Linked DNA regions of Granulosicoccus antarcticus IMCC3135. The protein of the gene in region 2 interacts with the protein of the main gene of each other region in a pairwise test. Links are inferred from orthologs where the notes say so. Each region holds a gene or a part of one and is shown on either strand. Other genes may lie near its edges.

Region 1 (3,277 bases), 900 kb from region 2 along the record:
ATAAAATGGGAACCCATTGCGGGGCCGTTAGTCGGCGTTGCACAGACGCGCAATGGCACGACTGAACGTCCTCGAAAGACAAGGACACCTCGGTAAACGAAATATAATCTTTCATGGCCCGTCGTTTCACAAGCCAGCCAGTTTTTCCATACCAGATGCGTACTTACGTGTAGCTGGTTTCATAATTGTTATTGCAGAGGTGCATTATGAGCGAACATATTACTCCCATTACAGACGCGACCTTCGAAGAAGAGGTTCTGAACTCCGAAACGCCCGTGCTGGTTGACTATTGGGCCGAATGGTGCGGACCGTGTAAAGCGATTAGTCCGGTACTTGAAGACGTGGCACCTGGCTACGCCGGAAAAGTAAAAATCGTCAAGATGAATATAGACGAGAATCCCAACACTCCCCCCAAATACGGCATTCGCAGTATTCCTACGCTCATGCTTTTCAAGAATGGCGCTGTTGAAAGTACCAAAATTGGTGGTTTGAATAGAACACAACTTACTGAATTTCTTGACGAAAATTCGTAATTGATTTAACGGTCTAACAGCCGTTACTGACTGCCTCTACGCTAGAGGCAGTCTTGTATATTAATGCGTGTGGTAGGTTATGTAGCACGCTGCACTAGTTAATGTTCATCATTTGCAGGTTGAATTGGTACTCTTTTAGCGATGCTTAATGAGTCAATAGTGCGAATTATTGCAGTTTTTACGGAAGTTCCAGGTTCATTTTTCAATAAAATGACCGATGAATGTGTACCTTTACTGTGGATGTACTGGACTCAGTGTTTTGATTCGTGCTAGATTAATCGCACAACGTCCTGCAGCCCGCCTCCTCTTGGCGCGCGCCACGTAACCAATTTCCAGAACTACACCTCACTCCAGATCGATTCGCCACCTCCTGTGGCCATCCTACTATTCGGCCTTCTACGGCTAATCCGCGCATTACGTGTATGAATCTGACTGATTTAAAGAAAAAAAATCCCACCGAACTCATCGAGCTAGCTCAGTCGATAGGCGTGGAAAGTGTTGCCCGACAGCGCAAACAGGACATGATCTTTTCGATCCTGAAAGCGCAGTCGCGAAAGGGCGAAGACATTTTCGGCAGTGGTGTCCTCGAAATATTGCAAGATGGCTTTGGCTTTCTGCGATCGGCTGACAGCTCCTATCTGGCCGGGCCCGATGACATCTATGTCTCCCCGACCCAGGTTCGACGCTTTGCTTTGCGAACCGGTGATTCCATTGCTGGCAAGATACGACCGCCGAAGGAAGGGGAGCGCTACTTTGCTCTGCTGAATGTTGATGAAATCAACTTCGGCTCGCCCGAGCAAGCCAAGAACAAGGTCCTGTTCGAGAACCTGACGCCACTGCATCCCAGTGATCGTTTCACGATGGAGCGGGGCAACGGTAGTACCGAAGATATCACCGCGCGTATCATCGATTTCGCAGCGCCTATCGGTAAAGGCCAGCGTGGTTTGATCGTATCGCCTCCCAAGGCGGGTAAGACTCTGATGCTGCAGAACATCGCACAGAGCATCGCCGCTAATTCTCCTGATTCCTACCTGATCGTTCTGCTGATTGACGAGCGACCGGAAGAGGTCACGGAAATGCAGCGCATGGTTCAGGGTGAAGTGATTTCCAGTACCTTTGATGAACCTGCTGCCCGGCATGTCCAGGTTGCGGAAATGGTTATCGAGAAAGCCAAACGTCTGGTTGAGCACAAGAAGGATGTTGTCATTCTGCTTGACTCCATCACTCGGCTGGCACGTGCCTACAATACGGTTGTGCCTTCTTCAGGCAAGGTTCTGACCGGTGGTGTGGATGCTAATGCATTGCATCGTCCCAAGCGTTTCTTTGGTGCGGCCAGAAATATCGAAGAGGGTGGCAGTCTGACTATCATCGCCACCGCTCTTGTGGATACCGGCTCCAAGATGGACGAAGTCATCTACGAAGAGTTCAAGGGCACAGGCAACATGGAATTGCATCTTGACCGTCGCATCGCTGAAAAACGCGTCTTCCCGGCAATCAACATCAATCGTTCCGGCACACGTCGTGAAGAGCTGATGATGGGTGCGGAAGAACTGCAAAAGACCTGGATATTGCGAAAATTCATTCACTCCATGGATGAAATCGAAGCGGTGGAATTTCTGCTGGGCCGATTGCAACAGACCAAAACCAATGGTGAGTTCTTCGATTCAATGAAGCGCTAGTTGATCAAACTCGCTTGAAGACTGCGGGCCTTGTGAAGCAAGCCCGGAGTTGTTTGTTCCGGGAACTATCGAGGCTGACATCAGATTTTATTCTGATGCCAGCCTTTGCTCATTCTGCCAGGCTACAAAGCTCGGTGACCGATGTCGCGACGATACCGACAACCATCCCAGGAAATACTACTAGCTCCCGCTTCGGCCTGTGCCTTGGCTTTTGCCAGAGAGTCTGCGGCACTGGTAACGCACAGCACCCGGCCACCTGCGGTCACAAGCTGATCTGCTTCAAGTCGTGTGCCGGCTTGGAAAACCTTGCACTCACCATTCGACTCTGCTTCTTCAATGCCTGTGATGGGTTTGCCTTGACTGCTGCCCGCCGGGTATTCGCCAGCTGCCATCACGATGCCAATGGCGCTGCCCGCATGCCAATTGATCTGCGCATCCGGTAGAGTCCCGTCTACAGCATGATCCAGCAGGGCCAGCAGATCACTTTGCAGGCGCATCATCAAGGGCTGCGTCTCGGGGTCTCCAAGACGAACGTTGTACTCGACCACTCGAGCTTGATTCTTCTCATCGATCATCAGTCCGACATACAAAAAGCCGGTAAACGGCATACCTTCATCGACCAGTGCATCGATAGTGGGTTGAACGATGTCTCGCATGACATGTTGGTGCACGCTGTCGGTGACGACAGGGGCGGGTGAATAAGCTCCCATGCCGCCGGTGTTCGGACCCAGATCACCCTCATCACGTGCCTTGTGATCCTGGCTGCTGGCCAAAGCCATAGCATCTCGCCCTGAGACAACGGCGATGAAGCTGGCTTCCTCACCTGCCAGAAATCCTTCAATGACGACCTGTGCGCCTGCCTCGCCAAACTGGCCGGCCAGCATGGACTCGACGGCTGCGCAGGCTTCGGCTTCTGTTTGTGCGACAACCACACCCTTGCCGGCCGCCAGGCCATCGGCCTTGATGACGATGGGTGCACCTTGTTCGTGTATGTATTCCAGAGCGGGGGCCACTTCAGAAAAAGTTGCGTAGCTGGCTGTCGGGATGTTGTTGCGCGCCATGAAA
Region 2 (3,053 bases):
ACAGGCACAGAGTTTCGTCTGCTTCGTTACATGATGCTCAATAGTGGTCGGATACTCTCCAAGACTCATTTGTCCGAGCACGTCTATGATCAGGATTCCGAGCGCGACAGTAATCTGATTGAGGTGTATATCCGTCGGCTGCGCGAAAAAATCGGTAATCAGATGATTCTGACCAAGCGCGGTCAGGGTTATATATTCAACGACCCCTCCGTGTGAACTCGCTGGAGCGCAGCCTGCAGATAGGGCTGATTGGTAGCCTGTGCGTCATCCTGTTCGTTTTCTGGTGGACGGCGACTCTGAGTAGCCGCATGCTCACGGAGAGGTTTGTTTTTGGTCGACTGGCAGTCAAGGCCAGTAATATCGAATCTATTCTTGAGTTTTCCGATGTCCCTGAGCCCTCTGTCCAACTGGGCCGGTACAAGCTTGATCCTGCGTATGGGCTTCCAGCGTCCGGACATTATTTTGTTGTGCGCACAGACGATCGGTTGCTGATGTCTCGATCGGCCTGGGAGCAGTTTTTCGAAGTACCGGTGCTGGTTCCCGGGGAAAAGCGCCTGCTACGGACAACAGGTGTCAGCGGAGAGGCCTTGCTGCTCTGGTATGGCGGTTTCTCTGAAGGTGGGCAGGAATTCACGATTGCTGTGGCTGAGAATGTAAGCCCGATCAAGGCCAAATTGCAGGTGTTTCAGTGGTTTAGTGCCATTGTCGCGTTCGTGCTGCTGGTGGGGATGCTGAGTGTGCAGCGATTGATCGTCAAGCATTCGGTAGACAAACTGGAAACCATTCAACGTGACATGCAGCGCCTGGAGCATGGCCAGGCAGTCTCGTTGTCAGAAGATGTTCCCGACGAAGTCTTGCCGCTGGTACGTGAGTTCAATCGGCTGCTACGTCGTTACGATCAGCGATTACGTCAGTCTCGCAATGCTGCGGGAAATCTTGCACATTCGCTCAAGGGGCCATTGAACTTACTGTTGCGTTGCACCGAGTCAACCCATATTGGCCGCGCTGAACAGACGCTCATTGGCCAGAATGCGGAATCCATTCGGCAATTGATTGAGAGTGAATTGAAGCGAGCCCGGCTGGCCGGGCGGGGTACCGTCGGGCAGCGCTTTGTGGTGGATGAGGAATTACCGGCTTTGATCGGGTTGCTCGAGCAGGTCTATTCCGACAAGACAGTGGATGTGCGCTACAACATCGGTCCCGGGGTTGAGCTGGTGCATGATCGGCAGGATATGCTGGAGCTGATCGGCAACCTGCTGGATAACGCGGTCAAGTGGAGCCGCTCTGTGGTTATCATCAATCTTCGCAGTGCCGACGGCATCTTGATGGATGTCGAGGACGATGGACCAGGATGCTCCCCTGAAGAACTGGGAAGACTGACGGAGCGAGGTGTCAGAATCGACGAATCCGTTGCCGGGCACGGACTGGGCCTGTCGATTGTCAAGGATATAGTGGACTCGTACGAGGGGCGCCTGGAGCTTGCGACCTCAGCCCGGCTGGGAGGGCTGCGCGCCAGTGTCTATCTGCCCTCTCGCAGCTTGTCCAGAGATTAGCGTTCGGGACTAACGCTTGGCAAGAGAGAGGTCGATGACCGGCTTCTTGTCATTTCGACGATAAAGTGTGGCCGTGTGGCCTATTTGCTGCACACTGATAGCTCTGACGGATTGACACAACAGATTCAACTGGTTCAGGCGAGCCTCCTTTTCCGATTCACTCAGTTTGACCTTGACCAGCTCGTGATGACTGAGTGCGCCATCGAGTTCTTTGGTAACCGCTTCGGTCAGGCCATGCTGGCCCAGACGAACAACAGGCTTGAGAGCATGCGCCAGAGAGCGCAAGTATTTGAGGGCTGCCTTGTCCAGTTCGCGTTTTTTGTTCATTGAGTACGTCGGGTTTTGTGGCTATTGACTAGAAACGCCCTACAATCGGAAGCTGTAGGCCGTCGTCGGAGGGTCATTCTAATAGGGTAGGAGTATTGTGGGTCGAGCAAACAGCAAAAGCAGCAGTCGCTGGTTGCAGGAACATGCCAGTGATCAATACGTCAAGCAGGCAGCCTTGGATGGCTACCGCTCGCGGGCTGTCTACAAGCTCATCGAGCTGAACGAGAAGGATAAACTGATTAGGCCCGGTAGTGTGATTCTTGAGCTCGGAGCTGCACCCGGTGGCTGGACTCAGTATTTGTCACGCCAGGCGGGTGAATCGGCCCGAATCGTTGCCTCTGATATTTTACAAATGGATTCATTGCCAGATGTTACTTTCGTTTTGGGCGACTTTACCGAACAGTCGACGGCCGATGACATCAATTTGGCGATGGAAAATCGCAAGGCAGACCTTGTTTTGTCTGACATGGCTCCCAACTTGAGTGGAGTAGGTGTGTCCGATCAAGCCCGAGCAATGGGTCTGGTCGAGCTGGCATTGGTTGCCGCAACGGAATTTCTGGCACCAGATGGTGCCTTTGTGGTCAAGGTTTTCCAAGGTGAAGGCTTTGATGCCTATATTAAGGAAATACGAAAGTGCTTTCGTAACGTAAAGATTCGAAAGCCGGCTGCTTCCCGGGCGCGTAGTCGCGAAGTATATGTAGTAGCAAGGAACTTGATATGATGATGGAAACCCCGTCATCTAGTAGTTAACGGAACAAGCGGCAATCGCCGAATTGCGAGGTAAGTCTTTGAGCGATCTATTGAAAAACGTGTTGCTGTGGGTTGTGATTGCGGTCATTTTGATGACTGTCTTTCAGAATCTGGGCGGCGACCGGCAGGCAACGGATACCATCGCGTATTCGGACTTTCTGCAAAGCGTCAACAGCGGCCAAGTCGACCAAGTCAAATTTGACGGCGTTGAAATTACCGGTAACCGAAATGGTGGTCAGGCATTCACCACTTACAGCCCGGAAACTGATTACAGCTCGCTGATTGGAGAGCTTAACCGTGCGAAGGTGAATTTCGAGCGAGTGCCGCCTGAAAACCCAAGCATGCTGTTGAGTATTCTCATCAGTTGGTTCCCCTTCATCCTGTTGATTGGTATCTGGATTTTCTTCATGCGACAGATGCAAG

Evidence for each region.
Region 1: the proteins of IMCC3135_RS10855 (region 2) and rho interact in binary tests that used the Escherichia coli proteins (3 or more experiments, as listed by UniProt). The link is inferred for Granulosicoccus antarcticus IMCC3135 from one-to-one orthologs.

What each region holds. Positions count from the first base shown.
Region 1 is NZ_CP018632.1:1,577,472-1,580,748, forward strand. The notes cover bases 137-3,083. They hold rho (transcription termination factor Rho), read left to right. Parts: upstream 137-955; coding sequence 956-2,212; downstream 2,213-3,083. Other genes in these bases: trxA (thioredoxin TrxA), read left to right, coding at 207-533; purD (phosphoribosylamine--glycine ligase), read right to left, coding at 2,335-3,083. Outside these bases: more of purD, read right to left, coding at 3,084-3,277. UniProt on the Escherichia coli protein: Facilitates transcription termination by a mechanism that involves Rho binding to the nascent RNA, activation of Rho's RNA-dependent ATPase activity, and release of the mRNA from the DNA template.
Region 2 is NZ_CP018632.1:2,472,641-2,475,693, forward strand. The notes cover bases 222-2,944. They hold IMCC3135_RS10855 (YhbY family RNA-binding protein), read right to left. Parts: upstream 1,881-2,944; coding sequence 1,563-1,880; downstream 222-1,562. Other genes in these bases: IMCC3135_RS10850 (ATP-binding protein), read left to right, coding at 222-1,553; rlmE (23S rRNA (uridine(2552)-2'-O)-methyltransferase RlmE), read left to right, coding at 1,978-2,601; ftsH (ATP-dependent zinc metalloprotease FtsH), read left to right, coding at 2,669-2,944. Outside these bases: IMCC3135_RS10845 (response regulator transcription factor), read left to right, coding at 1-216; more of IMCC3135_RS10850, read left to right, coding at 213-221; more of ftsH, read left to right, coding at 2,945-3,053.